2 regions of the Streptomyces sp. NPDC046197 genome follow, and region 2 is predicted to be linked to the other one. Evidence: riboswitches for the same ligand, from Rfam matches in the RefSeq annotation. Region 2 holds a riboswitch; the other holds the start of a gene.
What was found. Region 2 has a riboswitch for cobalamin ahead of AB0A61_RS07920 (CbtB-domain containing protein). Riboswitches for the same ligand answer to the same signal wherever they lie in the genome.

Region 1 (7,769 bases), on a different contig from region 2:
GCGCACGGCTCCAGTCTCCTGGCGCACGCGGCCACCGGCCAGCGGGAGGAAGGGTCGGGGTGACATGTCCGGGCGAGTTCCAGAAAGAGCGGACTTCATCCCTGTGCCGACGTCATGTCACGCGCCATGCCACGCCTCATGTCATGCGCCACCGCCCGCGCCGGGCACCGCCCCCGGCTGCCCGTACCCGCGCAGCCGCTCCCCCACCTCCGCCAGTTCATCGTGCGAGAGCAGCGAAGGGGTCAGTCCCGGTACCGACGACGCGGTCAGCCACAGGCGGCACATCCATTCCAGTTGAGCCGTGCGGTCGTAGGCCTGGTCGAGCGTGGCGCCGTAGGTGATCGTGCCGTGGTTCTGGAGGAGGCAGCCGGAGCGGCCGGCCAGGGCGCGGAGCATGTTCTCCGCCAACTCCGCGGTGCCGTACGTCGCATACGGGGCAACCCGGACGGGGCCGCCGAGCGCGGCGGCCATGTAGTGGATCAGCGGCAGTTCGGGGACGAGCGTGGAGACGGCCGTCGCGTGGACGGCGTGGGTGTGGACGACGGCGCGCGCGTCGGTGCTGCGGTAGATCGCGAGGTGCATGGGCAGCTCGCTGGTGGGGACGAGGGCGCCGAGCACCTGCCGGCCGTCGAGGTCGACGCCGGTCACGTCGTCCGGTGCGAGCCGGTCGTACGGTACGCCGGACGGTGTGACCAGCACGATGTCCCCGACGCGCACCGACACATTGCCCGAGGTGCCGACGACCAGCCCGTCCGACACCGTGCGGCGGGCCGCCGCGACCAGCGTCGCCCAGGCGCTCGCCTCCTCCTGACGCACCCCGCTCCCCCGCGGCTCCGACACCTGCGGGCCGCCCTCCCCGGGGCCTCGCACGTCCCCCTGGTCCCGCCGCTGTTCAGCCATGCCGCGATCCTGCCAGCCGGTGCCCCGGCCCGTCGTCACGGCGGGGCATCTTGGGCCGGAACCCACCCCTCCAAAAGAGTGCATATGTGCCTATACCCCCCGTGTATCCCTCGTGCCGGTACTTGGCGAGGGATGCACGTGGATTGAATGATCTTCCACTACCGTCTGGACCGATCGTCGCGCACGTCCCCATTCCCGGGGGAAGCATGGCCCGTGATCACGCACCGTCCCGCCGCCGTGCCCGCATCGCCGCGGCGGCCCTGGCGGCACTGACCGCCGGGGCGAGTGCGCTCACCGCGTTACCGGCCTCGGCGACGGGCCTGCCCAGGGGGCACGACGTCTCCTCGCACCAGAAGGACGTGGACTGGCCCGGCGCCAGGGCGAAGGGCGCCCGGTTCGTCTACGTCAAGGCCACCGAGTCCACCACCTACCGCAATCCCTACTTCGGCCGGCAGTACGGCGGCGCGCGCAGCGCGGGTCTGGTCCGCGGGGCGTACCACTTCGCCGTGCCGAACGAGTCCTCGGGCGCCACCCAGGCCGCGTACTTCGTCCGCAACGGCGGGGGCTGGCGGGCGGACGGCTGGACGCTGCCGCCCGCGCTCGACATCGAGTACGACCCGTACGACGAGAAGCAGGAGTGCTACGGCCTGAGCAGGGTGCGGATGGTCGCCTGGATCAAGGCCTTCAGCGACGAGGTCCAGCGGGAGACCCGTCGCCTGCCGGTGATCTACACCACCACCCACTGGTGGAACACGTGCACCGGTGGCAGCAGCGCCTTCGCCGCCGACCACGCGCTGTGGATCGCCCGCCACTCCACCCAGGACACCGGGTCGCTGCCGTCCGGGTGGTCGTCCTGGACGTTCTGGCAGTACGACACCAGCGGCCTCCTTCCGGGTGACCAGAATCTCTTCAACGGGTCACCGGCTCGGCTGAAACGGTTCGCAAGGGGCTCGTAGCCCAGCAATACCGGGCTTTCGGGTCATCACGGCACGACGACCCCACCTCAGGACACCCCCAAGACCGTCCCAGTTCACCTTCCGTTCACTCTGGTTACGTACGTTCGTCCGGCCAACGACTTCTAAAGATTGCCTGGGTAAATGGAAAGCTTCTCGCTGATCCTCGCGATTGTGGTGGCAACCGCACTCGCGTTCGATTTCACGAACGGTTTCCACGACACCGCCAATGCGATGGCCACGACCATCTCCACTGGCGCGCTCAAGCCCAAGGTCGCGGTGGCCATGTCCGCCGCACTCAACCTTGTCGGCGCCTTCCTCTCCGTGGAGGTCGCCAACACGATCTCGAAGGGTCTCGTCGACGAGACCGGCATCCGTCCCGAGGTCATCTTCGCCGCCCTGGTCGGCGCGATCCTCTGGAACCTGCTGACCTGGCTGGTGGGGCTCCCCTCCAGCTCGTCGCACGCCCTCATGGGCGGCCTGATCGGCGCCACCATCGCCTCGGCCGGCATCGGCGCGGTGCACGGCGACGCGCTGGTCACCAAGGTGCTGATCCCGGCGGTCGCAGCCCCGGTCGTGGCGGGCGTCGCCGCGATGGTCGCGACCCGGCTGTCGTACACCGCCGGCCGGAAGTCCGACGGCAAGGCGGCCGAGAAGGGTCACCGGGCCGGACAGATCGCCTCCGCGGGCCTGGTCTCGCTGGCCCACGGCACCAACGACGCGCAGAAGACGATGGGCGTCATCACCCTCGCCCTGATCGCCGGCGGCGCCATCGCCCCCGGCTCCAACCCTCCCACCTGGGTCATCCTCGCCGCGGGCCTCGCCATCGCGCTCGGCACCTACATCGGCGGCTGGCGCATCATCCGCACCATGGGCACGGGCCTGACCGACCTTCAGCCGCAGCAGGGCTTCGCCGCCCAGACGAGTGCGGCCACGGCCATCCTGGCCTCCTCCCACCTCGGCTTCTCCCTCTCCACCACGCACGTCGTCTCCGGCTCGGTGATGGGCGCGGGCCTGGGCCGCAAGGGCGGTGTGGTCCGCTGGTCGACCGCCACCCGCATGGCCGTCGCCTGGGTGCTCACGCTGCCGGCCGCCGCCCTGGTCGGCGCCGGTGCGGAGGCCGTGACCGGCCTCGGCGACTGGGGCACCGCGATCGTCGCGGTCTTCCTGGTGGCGGCGAGCGCGGCGATCTGGAGGGTCTCGCGCCGCCAGGTCGTCGACCACACCAACGTCAACGACACCGAGGAGCCGGCCGGCGTGGTCACCACCGCGATCGCCGCCGTGACCCCGCCCCCGGCGGGTTCGGTGAGCGCCGGTGCCTCGGCCCCGGCGGCCGAGGACCTCGCGGCCACGATCCCCGCCCCGGCCCCCGCGCCCGCCGCCGAGTCGGCGGCCCCGCCCGCCGCCGTCTGAGCCCGCGTCCCAGGCAGAAGGAAGAGAAGCACCATGAAGATCGACTGGGCAGCCCTCGGCTCCGTCTTCGGCGTCAGCCTCGCCGTCACCGTGGGCCTCGTGGCCCTGTTCACGCTCGGCATCGCGGGCCTGTCCCGCCGCGAGCGGGCCGTCACCCAGGCCAACGGCGGCGGGGCGCTCGCGCTCACCGGCGCCTACGTCTGCTTCGCCACCTGCGCGGCCGCGGTGGCGTACGGCATCTACCTCATCATGGCGAAGGCCTGACGGCTGCACACTCGTCGTCCGCCCTGCCCGGAGCGCCTCGTCGGCGCTCCGGGCAGGGCGGCTTCGTGCCCTGGTGTGGGCCTCATCTCAGTCTCCCTTCCCAGGTCAGCAGCAAGTTGACGGGTGTTCGCGCGCCGTGGTGGACTGCCCGGGCCAACTACGGCGGCAGAAGAGGAAGCCGGTGTGAATCCGGCGCGGTCCCGCCACTGTGACCGGGGAAGGAATTTCCCGGGAGCCAGGAACTCTCACCGCCGGTCTCGTCGAACCAGGGCGCGGACACCCTGAGTGAGGACATATCGCCATGCGCGGCTGCCGATCCAGGTTCACTACCCGGCCAGTGACTGCCCCGGCCATCGGCTGAACCGATGGGTGCCGATCGCGACTTCGCGTACGGCGCCGCCGCCGGCCTTCTCGGTGACCTGCTCCTCGGCGACCCGCGCCGCGGACATCCGGTCGCCGTGTTCGGGCGGGCCGCGGGTGCCGTGGAACGCGTGCTGTGGCGGGACCACCGGGGGTGGGGCGCCCTGCACACCGCCGTGTGCGTGGGGGGCACCGTCTCCCTGGCGGCGCTCGCCGCGTCCGCCCTGCGTCCCTCCCGGACCGCCTCAGCCGCCCTGACCGCGACCGCCACCTGGGCCGTCGTCGGGGGGACTTCGCTCGCCCGGGAGGCGCGGAGCATCGGGCGGGCACTGGAGGCGGGGGACGTCGAGGCGGCCCGGGCCCGGCTCCCGCATCTGTGCGGACGGGACCCCCAGGCCCTGGACGCGGACGGCATCGCCCGGGCCGTGGTGGAGTCCGTCGCCGAGAACACCTCGGACGCGGTGGTCGGCGCCCTGGTGTGGGGAGCCGTGGGCGGCGTGCCCGGGCTGCTCGGTTTCCGGGCGGTCAACACCCTCGACGCCATGGTCGGGCACAAGTCGCCGAAGTACCGCCGCTACGGCTGGGCCTCGGCGCGGCTCGACGACCTCGCCGGGTGGCCGGGGGCGCGCCTGACCGCCGTACTGGCGGCCGCCGCGGGTCCGGACCCGCGGGGCGCCGCGCGCGCCTGGCGGGCCGACGCCGTCCGGCACCCGAGCCCCAACGCCGGGCCCGTGGAAGCCTCCTTCGCGGGCGCGCTCGGGGTGCGGCTGGGCGGAACCCTGTCGTACGGCGGGCGCGTCGAGCACCGGCCGGTGCTCAACGGCCGGGGACGCGCCGTGCGGACCGGTGACATCGAGCGGGCGGTACGGCTCTCCCGTCGGGTGAGCCTGCTCGCGCTCGGCGTCAGTGTGGCCGGGCGGGCGGCCGCCCGCCGGATCCTCGCGAAGGGACGCACGTCATGAGCGGTGGTCTGCTCGTCGCCGGCACCACCTCCGACGCCGGCAAGAGCGTCGTCACCGCCGGGATCTGCCGGTGGCTGGTACGGCAGGGGGTCAAGGTCGCGCCCTTCAAGGCGCAGAACATGTCCCTCAACTCGTTCGTCACCCGTGAGGGCGCCGAGATCGGACGCGCGCAGGCCATGCAGGCCCAGGCGTGCCGCATCGAGCCCACCGCGCTGATGAACCCCGTGCTGCTCAAGCCGGGCGGCGAACAGAGCAGCCAGGTGGTGCTGCTGGGCAGGCCGGTCGGAGAACTGAGCGCGCGCGGGTACCACGGCGGGCGGCAGCAGCGGCTGCTCGGCACCGTGCTGGACTGTCTCACGGAGTTGCGGGGCAGGTATGACGCGGTGATCTGTGAGGGGGCCGGCAGTCCTGCCGAGATCAATCTGCGGCGGACCGACATCGTGAACATGGGCATCGCCCGCAACGCGAGGCTTCCCGTGCTCGTCGTCGGTGACATCGACCGCGGCGGCGTCTTCGCCTCGTTCTTCGGCACCGTCGCCCTGCTGTCCCGCGAGGACCAGGAACTCGTCGCCGGGTTCCTGGTCAACAAGTTCCGTGGTGACGTGAGCCTGCTGGAGCCGGGTCTGGACATGCTGCGCGGTCTCACCGGGCGGCGCACCTACGGCGTGCTGCCCTTCCGGCACGGCCTCGGCATCGACGAGGAGGACGGGCTGCGGGTGTCCCTGCGGGGATCGGTGCGGGAGTCCGTGGTGGCTCCCGCGGTCGGTGCGGACGTGCTGCGGGTCGCGGTCTGCGCGATACCCCTCATGTCCAATTTCACCGACGTGGACGCGCTGGCCGCCGAACCGGGCGTCGTGGTGCGGTTCGTGGACCGGCCCGAGGAGCTGGCCGACGCCGACCTCGTGGTGGTCCCCGGAACCCGGGGCACGGTCCGCGCCCTGGAGTGGCTGCGCGAGCGTGGTCTCGCGGCGGCGATCGAACGGCGCGCCGCCGAGGGGCGGCCCGTCCTCGGCGTCTGCGGCGGCTTCCAGATCCTCGGCGAGCACATCGAGGACGAGGTCGAGAGCCGCCGGGGGCAGGTGGACGGGCTCGGGGTGCTTCCCGTGCGGGTGCGGTTCGCCCGTGAGAAGACCCTCGCCCGGCCGGTCGGCGAGGCCCTCGGGGAGCGTGTCGAGGGCTACGAGATCCACCACGGAGTCGCCGACGTCCTGGGCGGCGAAGCCTTCCTGGACGGCTGCCGGGTCGGCCAGACCTGGGGCACGCACTGGCACGGCTCCCTGGAGTCGGACGGGTTCCGGCGGGCCTTCCTGCGCGAGGTGGCGGCCGCCGCGGGCCGCCGCTTCGTACCGGCCCCCGACACGTCGTTCGCCGCGCTGCGCGAGGAACAGCTCGACCGGCTCGGCGACCTGATCGAACAGCACGCGGACACGGACGCGCTGTGGCGGCTCATCGAGTCGGGCGCGCCGCAAGGACTGCCCTTCATCCCACCGGGAGCGCCCGCATGAGCACAGTGTTGTTGTTGTCGACCGCCGACACCGATCTGCTGGCGGCCCGTGCCTCCGGCGCGTCCTACCGGATCGGCAACCCGACCCGCGTGGACGTGGCCGGGGAGCTGCCGGCGCTGATCGAGGGCGCGGACATCGCCGTCGTACGGCTGCTGGGCGGCAAGCGTGCCTGGGAGGACGGGCTGGCCGCGCTGCGGGCCTCGGGCGTCCCGACCGTTCTGCTCGGCGGGGAGTCCGTCCCGGACGCGGAGTTGATGGCCGAGTCGTCCGTGCCCGCCGGTGTGGTCGCCGAGGCCCTGAAGTACCTGGTCGAGGGCGGCCCCGCCAACCTCACCGAACTCGCCCGGTTCCTGTCCGACACCGTGCTGCTGACCGGCGAGGGGTTCGACGAGCCGCGGAAGATGCCCGAGTACGGCGTCCACGGCGAGCGGGCGCTGGTCGAGGGCCGTCCCACGGTCGGCGTGCTCTTCTACCGCGCCCACGAACTGAGCGGCAACACCGCCTTCGTGGACACCCTGTGCGACGCCATCGAGGCACGCGGCGCCAACGCCCTCGCGGTGTACTGCGGTTCGCTGCGCGGTGCGCCGGCGGGGCTGTACGAGATCCTGGGCCGGGCCGACGCCCTGGTCGCCACGGTCCTGGCGGCCGGCGGCACGCACGCCTCGCAGGCGTCGGCGGGCGGCGACGAGGAGTCCTGGGACATCGGGGCCCTCGCCGACCTCGACATCCCCGTCCTGCAGGGGCTGTGCCTGACCTCCTCGCGCGCCGCCTGGAACGAGTCCGACGCCGCCCTCTCCCCCATGGACGCGGCCATGCAGGTCGCCATCCCCGAGTTCGACGGCCGCCTGATCACCGTGCCGTTCTCCTTCAAGGAGCAGGTCGCCGACGGGGGGGCCGACGTGCCGGTCTACGTCGCCGACCCCGAGCGGGCCGGGCGGGTCGCCGGAATCGCCCTACGGCACGCGCGGTTGAAGCACAGGGACAACGCGGACAAGAAGGTCGCGCTGGTCTTCACCGCCTACCCGACCAAGCACTCGCGGGTCGGCAACGCGGTCGGCCTCGACACGCCCGCCTCGGCGGTACGCGTGCTGGACGCGCTGCGGGAGGCGGGGTACTCCCTCACCGAGTACCCGGACAACGGCGACGAGTTGATCCACCGGCTCATCGAGGCCGGCGGCCACGACGTCGAGTGGCTCACGGAGGAACAGCTGGCCGCCGCGCCCGCGCGCGTGCCGCTGGCCGACTACCGGGCGTGGTTCGACGAGCTCGACCCCGGGCTGCGTGAGGCGATGCTGGAGGCGTGGGGCGAGCCGCCGGGCGGCCTGTACGTCGACGGGGACGACATCGTGCTGGCCTCCCTCCGGTTCGGGAACGTCGTGGTCATGATCCAGCCGCCACGCGGCTTCGGCGAG
Region 2 (7,769 bases):
CGGCCGACGTGCAGCGGGCCGAGCAACTCGTCCGCCGCACCAATCAGTTCACCCTGCGGGCCCGGTCGGCCGACGGCGGCGACGTCGCCCGGTGGCGGGAGCGGGGGGAGGTGTGGACGGCGGCCGCCCGCGACCGGTTCGGCGACTACGGTCAGATCGGCCTGCTCGCCGTGTGCGCGGACGGCGGTCAACTCGACGTCCTGGCCTGGTTGATGAGCTGCCGTGCGCTCGGCCGGGGCGTCGAGGAACGCCTTCTGCAGTGGCTGGCCGGCCACGCGGAGGAGCGGGGCTGTGCGAAGGTCCGGCTGACGGCGGAACGCACCGCGCGCAACGCACCGGCCCGGCGGCTGCTGGCCGCGCTGGGCGGGGGCGAACCCGACGACGAGCGACTGGAAGCCGTCGTCACGCCGGACCAGCTGCGGGCGTTCCGCTCCTGGGAGCAGCGTTGAGGAAAATGCGCACTTCGCACTCACTTGTCGGAAAAAGCACTGAAGTCAGGGAAGGAAGCGGGCACATGGTGAGGGGCTCCGATGCGTGACATGCACGAGGACGCCGGACAACGGGCGGCCGCCGAGTCGATCGAGCGCGGAGGCGGCGGCCTCAGTGTGACCGACCTGCTGGCCAGGGTGATGGCGTCGGCGACGGCGACGGACTCCGGTGCCGCCTCGACCACTGCCCGGGACGTCGACGGCCTGGCCGCCACCATCGCGGCCGCCGCGGGCCGCTACCTGCCCGGCGGACACCTGTCGTCCGACACCGACTTCTTCGACGCCGGAGGCACCTCCGTGCACGCCGTGGAACTGGTGGCGCAACTGGAAGCCGAGCTGGGCATCGCCCTGGAACTGGACGAGGTGTTCGCCGACGCACGGCCGATCAGCCTGGCCCGGCGTTGCCTGCCGGCAACAGCGGGCGCCGAAGCGAACCCGGGCACCACCACATCCCCTCCCGGCCCCCTGCCCGGCCCGTCCCCGCGCACCGCTGAGGCGGTGCCGGCCGATCTCCTCCCCGGGTCCGCCGAGGCCCCGTACTCCAGGGCCCGCCGAGAGGACCTCGACCAGATCCTGGCCGACCTCTCGCTCGCCGACCGCCTGCCGTTCACCGACCTGCCCGAGCCGCTGCCGCCCCGCCGCATCCTGCTGACCGGCGCCACCGGGTTCCTCGGCAGCCACATGCTGCTCGATCTGCTGCGGCACAGCGACGCCCACGTGTACTGCCTGGTCCGCGCGGCCGACGAGAAGGCGGCCGTCGCCCGGCTCGGCGAGGCGCTGCAGAGCTACCGCCTGCCCTGGTCCTCGGAAGTGCGCAGGCGCGTGACCGTCCTGCCCGGCGACATCCGGCAGCCGCGGCTCGGCCTGACCGACGAGCAGTGGCACACCCTCGCCCACGAACTGGACAGCGTCGTGGGCGTGGCCGCGGCCGTGGACTTCCTGCGCGGCTACCACTCGCTGCGGGGCAGCAACGTCCTCGGCGCACTCACCCTGGCCGAACTCGCGGCCACCGGCAGGCCCAAACCGCTGCACCACATCTCCTCGATCGCCGTCTTCAACGAGATCGGCATCACCTCCATGGGCGAGGACGACCCGCTCGCCCATGCCGACCGGCTCATCTCGGGCTACGACCAGTCGAAGTGGACGGCGGAAGTCGCCCTGCGCCGGGCCAGGGACCACGGCCTGGTGGTCACCGCGCTGCGCCCGGGCGGCATCGGCGGCCACACCGGAACCGGCGCCTACAACCCCCAGGACCTCAGCAGCGGCCTCATCTCCGCGTTCGGCCGCTTCCGCACCGTCCCCGCCTTCCACTGCCTCAACGCGGCGCCCGTCGACTGGGTCAGCCGCGTCGCCGTCGCCGCGATCTGCGAACCGGACGCCTGGGGCTTCGACTACAACCTCACCGGTGTGCCCAACACACTCGACGACGTCGTACGCGACATGGCGCTCGGTGGCATGCACGTGCGCGTGCAGGACTGGGACGAGTGGCGGACCGACGCGCTGGCCCGACTGGAGGCCGAACCGGTGCCCGAACTGGCCTTCCTGAGCCGCGTGCTGCAGAGCCCCACGGCCGTCAAGCTCTGCGAGGCCACCCTCAAGGGCCCGGCCGCCACCGGCGAACGCACCGCCGCGCTCGTCGCGGCGCTCGGTCTGCCGCCCGCGGCCCGCTACGACGCGCGGGCTCAGCTGAAGACGTTCGAGCGGCTCGCCCAGGACGGCCTCGCCCGGCTGCCGCACAAGGACGACCAGCCGTACCTGTGGTTCGCCGAGACGACCGAGGGCGCGGTCGGCCCGGCCGGCGCCCCCGCCGACACGCCCTGCTCGATGGCGCTCACCCTCTCCATCGCGAGCATGTACCAACTGATGAAGGAACGCCGGGTGGACGTCACGGGCGAGGTCTCCTGCGCGGCGGTCCACCCCGAGCCGCTGACCGTCGAGCGCGGCGACGTCTGGATCCGGCCCGAGGAGGGCATCCCGCGGCAGCACGGTTTGGCCCACCAACTCCTGTGCTACCGGCTGCTGTTGCGCGACGCGGACGGCGGCCACTGGTGGCTGGAGGGACGCAAGCACGCCCGCGCCCGGCGCGACCTGTGGCGGCAGACCCGCGCACTGACCGTCGAGATCGGCCGCGCCGGGGAACCGGCGAGCCTCACCGGCGAGGTCGTCGTACCCGCCGACTCCTACGTCCGCGACCAGATCGACGGCATCAAGGTGGACCCGCGCCTGACCAGCCGGGAGAAGCGCGCCGCCAAGCTGACCTGGCTCGCCTGGTTCGGCCTGGAGATGGGCCGCGGCCTGCTCGGCCCCTTCGCACGGGCCGCGGCCGACCTGCTCGACCTTCGCCGCACCCCGACCCTCACGGAGCACCACCGATGATCTTCCCAGCCGCGAACTCCCGCGCCCCGAGGCCGGCGCTCCGCAGGGTCAGGACCACCCCGGCCCTGCGCCCCCTCCAGCACCGTCTCGACCCGGCCGCCGTCGAGGAGATCCCCTTCCGGGCGGGCGACGGGCTCCGCCTCGGCCTGACCCGCATCCACACCGGCGACACCGGCCGCCCGGCCGTGCTGCTCCTGCACGGCCACACCGCCTCCGCCGACATGTTCCTGCTGCCCGAGACCCGCAACCTGGTCGACGTCCTCCTCGACGAGGGCTACGAGCCCTGGCTGCTGGACTGGCGGGGCAGCTGCCGGCTGCCGTACAACGAGACCGGGCGGCGATACACGTACGACGACGTCGCCCTGTACGACATTCCCGCCGCCGTCGCCCACATCCGCGAACGCGTCGGCGACCGCCCGCTGTTCGTGGTCGCCCACTGCATCGGCTCGCTCACCCTGTCCCTGAGCATGGCGGCGGGGCTGGTGCCCGGGCTGGCGGGCGTGGTGTCCCAGGGGGTGTTCCTGACGCCGAAGCTCGCGGGCCGGACCTCGCTGCGCATGTCGGTCGCGGGGGAGCTGCTCAAGACCCGGATCGACCACATCCCCGTGGACTTCCGCAAGGTGGGCCTGTGGTCCAGGTACACGCCGTTGTTCGCGCTGGCCGCACGGAAGGCGTCCTGCCCCGACCCCACCTGCCAGATCCTGCACAACTCCGCCTGGGGCACGGGCGCCTCGCTCTTCGTGCACGAGCACCTGTCCCAAGCCACCCACGACCGGCTGGCCGACCTGCTCGGCCCCGCACCGCTGTGGATCCTGCCCCACCTGCGGCGCATCGAGCTGGCCCGCACCGTGGTCCGCTGGCACGACACCGACCACCGCTACCGGGCCCTGCCCCCCAACGCGCTCGACGCGGCCGGCCGCATCGACACCCCGGTGCTGCTCCTCGCCGGCAGCGAGAACGGGCTGTGGCTCGACTCCCAGAAGCTCTGCCACGAGGTCCTCGCCCACCGGCAACCGCAGTTGGACGTGACATACACCGAGATCCCCGGCTACGGCCATCTGGACACCTTCCTGGGCCGGGGCGCCGCCCTCGACGTGTTCGGACACATCCTCGACTTCCTCGGCGAACGGCGGTGACGACAGCCGGGCGGCCGACTACCGTACTCGTCAGTAATCGAATGCACCCCAGGAGGCGCCCCATGCCGCAGCTCGAAGTCGACGGCGCGCTGCTGACGTACGACGACCAGGGCCCGCGCGACGGCGACGGCGTGCCCCTGGTGTTCATCCACGGCTGGACGGCCGACCGGCACCGCTGGGACCACCAGATGGAGCACTTCTCCGTCGAGCGCCGGGTCATCCGGCTCGACCTGCGCGGGCACGGGGAGAGCGGCGGAGCGGGGTCCCGGACGATCGCGGAGCCGGCCCGCGACGTGGTGACCCTGCTGGACCACCTCAAGGTCGACCGGTGTGTCCTGATCGGCCACTCCATGGGCGGGATGATCGCGCAGACGATCGCCCTCGACCACCCCGATCGAGTCGAGCGGCTGGTGCTGGTGAACTCCATCGGCCGGATGACCTACAGCCGGGGCAGGGGCCTGCTGATGGCGGTGTCGACCCGGGTCCCCTTCAAGCTGTTCGTCGCCGCCAACATCCAGCGCGCCTTCGCCCCCGGCCACCCCCGCGAGGAGATCCGGCAGTACATCCGCGCCTCCGCGGCCACCCCGCGCGAGGTCGTCATGACGTGCTACTCCGCGATGCGTGCCTTCGACGTCCTCGACCGGGTGGGCGAGATCGAGGTGCCCACCCTCCTCGTGCACGGCTACCACGACATCCAGCTGCCGGTGCAGCAGATGCTGCGCCTGGCGAAGGCCTACCCGGACGCCGAAGTGCGCATCATCGACGCCGGTCACGAACTTCCCGTGGAGAAGCCGGCCGAGCTGACCAGGACCCTCGACCGGTTCCTGACCTCCAAGGGGTGAAGTGCCGGGGACGGGCCCCGTGGCGGCGCTCGTCCCCGGCCCCCACGGGTCCCGTCGGCGCCGCCGACCTGCTGTGACTTCCCCCACCTGCCCTTGCCGCAGGGGGGAAGGCCTACCTACGTTCGATCGCATGTCCTCCCATGGCCCCGTCCTTCCCGGCGAACCGGACGAACCCGCCGCAGCGAGCAGGCCCGCGGCGGACCGACCCGGCAGCTCCGCACCGGTCGACTTCGCCCTCGACCTGAACGCACACGAAATGCTGCGGCGCACCCATGTCATGGCCGCTCTCGGCCCGGACTGGGACCCCGTCGCGGCACTCCGGGGAGAAGAGGAGGCCTACGAGATGCTGTACTCCGGCCTCAGCCCGGAGCAGCAGCGTCTGTACGACGAACTGGTCGCGGCCGGAGTGCTCCCGAGCGGAGGGGGCGGTCATGCTGCCGCTTGACCCGCAGGCCGACATCGGGCGGCGCGCTTGGGTGGACTGTCCCCGGTGCGCCGACCACCGCGGGTGCGCCACGTGCGAGCAGGGGAGCACCTGCTCCAGGCACTGGCGTTACCTGCTCTCCAACACGGGCAGCCTGCTCCACCTGCAGTGCCCGTCGTGCACCCACATCTGGAGTCACGAAACCCACTTCGGCGCCACCCGCGCGAACCAGGACCGTCCGGGGCGATAACGGCCGCCTTCCCCGTGCGAGAGGAAGATCACGTCAGGTGACGCGGTCTTGGCCGGGTACCTCTGACGCGGTACCGTCGGTCCGATATCGACGACGGCGAGACGGAAGCCGGTGGGAAACCGGCACGGTCGCGCCACTGTATGCGAGATGCTGCCGAGGCATGTCGTGAGTCAGACCCGTGGCCGTCGTCCTGTGCACCACCGAGATGGGACGCGAGCTCCCGGAGGAGGTTCTGCCATGGCGCAGACCGTCGCCCAGCCGACAGCCACCACTCCTGCCATCCCCGCCAAGCTGCCGCTGAAGGCGATAGCTCCCTGGGCGGTCTTCTTCGGCATCCTGATGCTGGTCCTGCTGTACTTCGTCGGCGCCGAGCAGGGCGCCACCTCCGTGTTCAACGGCACGGACGTCCACGAGTGGGTGCATGACGCCCGTCATCTGCTCGGCTTCCCCTGTCACTGACGTGAGGGACGCCGCACGCCCATGAACTCCCCAACGGTAAGGAAGCTCCTCGTGCGGGGCATGCTCGCCGGCCTTGCGGCCGGCGTGCTCGCCCTGATCGCCGCCTACCTTCTCGGTGAGCCGAACGTCGACAAGGCGATCAGCTTCGAGGAAGCCCACTCCCACGAGCACGAGATGGAGGTCGTCTCCCGCTCCCTGCAGTCCACCGCCGGTCTCGCCACCGGCGTCCTGGTCTACGGGGTCGCCTTCGGCGGCATCGCCGCGCTCGCGTACTGCTTCGCGCTGGGCCGGGTCGGCCGCTTCAGCCCGCGTGCCACGGCACTCCTGCTCTCGGGCTGCGCGCTGCTCGCCGTGTACGTCGTCCCCTTCCTGAAGTACCCGGCCAATCCGCCGTCGGTCGGCAACTCCGACACCATCGGCAAGCGGACCGCCCTGTACTTCCTGATGATGCTGCTCAGCGTGCTGCTCGCGGTCGCTGCCACGATCCTGGGCAAGCGCCTGGCGCCCGGCCTCGGCACCTGGTGGGCGACGGTGGTCGCGGTGGCCGCCTTCGCCGCCGTGATCGGCCTGGCCTACGCCTTCCTGCCGGCCGTCAACGAGGTCCCGAAGGACTTCCCGGCCACCCTGCTGTGGCGGTTCCGCCTGTCCGCCCTGGCCGTCCAGGCCGTCCTGTGGGGCGGATTCGGCCTGCTCTTCGGCGAGTTGGCCGAGCGGCAGCTGAACCCCAAGCAGGCAACGGCCCTGTCCAGAGGGACGGTTCCCGCCCCGAACTGAACAGTCCCGGAACACGAGAGGGCCCCTCGGAACCGTCCGAGGGGCCCTCTCGCGCCCCGACGCGGACACCGCGCCACGCCTGGTGGCCGCGCGCCGGTCCGACGTGGTCCTGCTCGACCTCGGCCTGCCCGCATCCTCGGCGCAGCATGACGGACCCGAGGACCGCGCCACGTCACCGGGGCGTGGCCCTCGGGCTCACCCGCAAGGGTTGAGGCGCCCGCGGCCTTCCGAGCCACGGCGCCCGTGGCTTCCCGCACTGCTGCGCCCGCGCCGTCTCAACGCGTCCAGCCGTCGGGCGAGACGGCCAGGGGCCTGCCAAGCCGTAGGTTCCAGCGTCCGGTTCGTCCGCTGAGTTCCGTGGCCGTCAACGGCGGTACGTCGAGCCGCCAGAAGGCAGCCGCGGGCAGGCCCAGGACATGAACGACCGCGGCCCGCACGATCTCCGGCTCGACCACCGCGACCGTACGTCCTTCTGTGTCCTGTGCGGTGTCCAGCCAGCCCCCGATCCGCTCGCACACGTCCCGCACCGACTCCCCGCCGTGTGCTGCCCAGCCGGGGTCGGTGAGCCAGCGTCCCACTGCTTCCGGCTCGGCGGCTCCCACCTCCTCGAGGGTGCGCCCGCTCCATCGGCCCACATCCAGCCCCTTGAGCTCCGGTATCTCCACGCCGTCCAGGCCGAGCGCCTCAGCCGTCTGAAGGCAGCGCACGCTCGGGGCGACCAACACACGGGCGGGCGCGGGCAGAGAGCCCGCTGCCGAGCGGGCGTGGGCCGCCCCGACGTCGTCGATCGAGTCGCCCCCGTAGAAACGGGCCTGCCGCAGCGACGGGCTCGTGGCGGGCGAGACGAAGGTCACGCGGCTGGTCACGTGGCTGCTCCTGCGGTGGGTGTCGTCGGTGTCGGCGGTGTCAAAGGGTGTGGGTCTCCACGGGGTACGGCACGTACGTACGCCGGTCCGGGGCGATGGCCAGCCGTCCGCCGGCCGGTGGCCGGGCCCGCTGGGCGCAGTCGCGGCGCTCGCA

Region 1: linked by a shared signal. The riboswitch ahead of AB0A61_RS05435 (cobalamin biosynthesis protein) and the one ahead of AB0A61_RS07920 (CbtB-domain containing protein) in region 2 are both predicted to bind cobalamin.

Annotation. Positions count from the first base shown of each region.
Region 1 is NZ_JBEYZY010000003.1:57,578-65,346, forward strand. It holds gene AB0A61_RS05410 (alpha/beta fold hydrolase) at 1-6, opposite strand, end outside; gene AB0A61_RS05415 (class II aldolase/adducin family protein) at 142-900, opposite strand; gene AB0A61_RS05420 (lysozyme) at 1,107-1,856, shown strand; gene AB0A61_RS05425 (inorganic phosphate transporter) at 1,998-3,266, shown strand; gene AB0A61_RS05430 (hypothetical protein) at 3,300-3,530, shown strand; cobalamin riboswitch at 3,653-3,796, shown strand; gene AB0A61_RS05435 (cobalamin biosynthesis protein) at 3,896-4,852, shown strand; gene AB0A61_RS05440 (cobyric acid synthase) at 4,849-6,357, shown strand; gene cobN (cobaltochelatase subunit CobN) at 6,354-7,769, shown strand, end outside.
Region 2 is NZ_JBEYZY010000004.1:186,526-194,294, forward strand. It holds gene AB0A61_RS07890 (SDR family NAD(P)-dependent oxidoreductase) at 1-449, shown strand, start outside; gene AB0A61_RS07895 (thioester reductase domain-containing protein) at 531-2,864, shown strand; gene AB0A61_RS07900 (alpha/beta fold hydrolase) at 2,861-4,000, shown strand; gene AB0A61_RS07905 (alpha/beta fold hydrolase) at 4,063-4,842, shown strand; gene AB0A61_RS07910 (DUF6400 family protein) at 4,973-5,287, shown strand; gene AB0A61_RS07915 (hypothetical protein) at 5,274-5,516, shown strand; cobalamin riboswitch at 5,577-5,718, shown strand; gene AB0A61_RS07920 (CbtB-domain containing protein) at 5,754-5,975, shown strand; gene AB0A61_RS07925 (CbtA family protein) at 5,997-6,749, shown strand; gene AB0A61_RS07930 (histidine phosphatase family protein) at 7,025-7,615, opposite strand; partial or broken gene AB0A61_RS07935 (short-chain fatty acyl-CoA regulator family protein) at 7,656-7,769, opposite strand, start outside.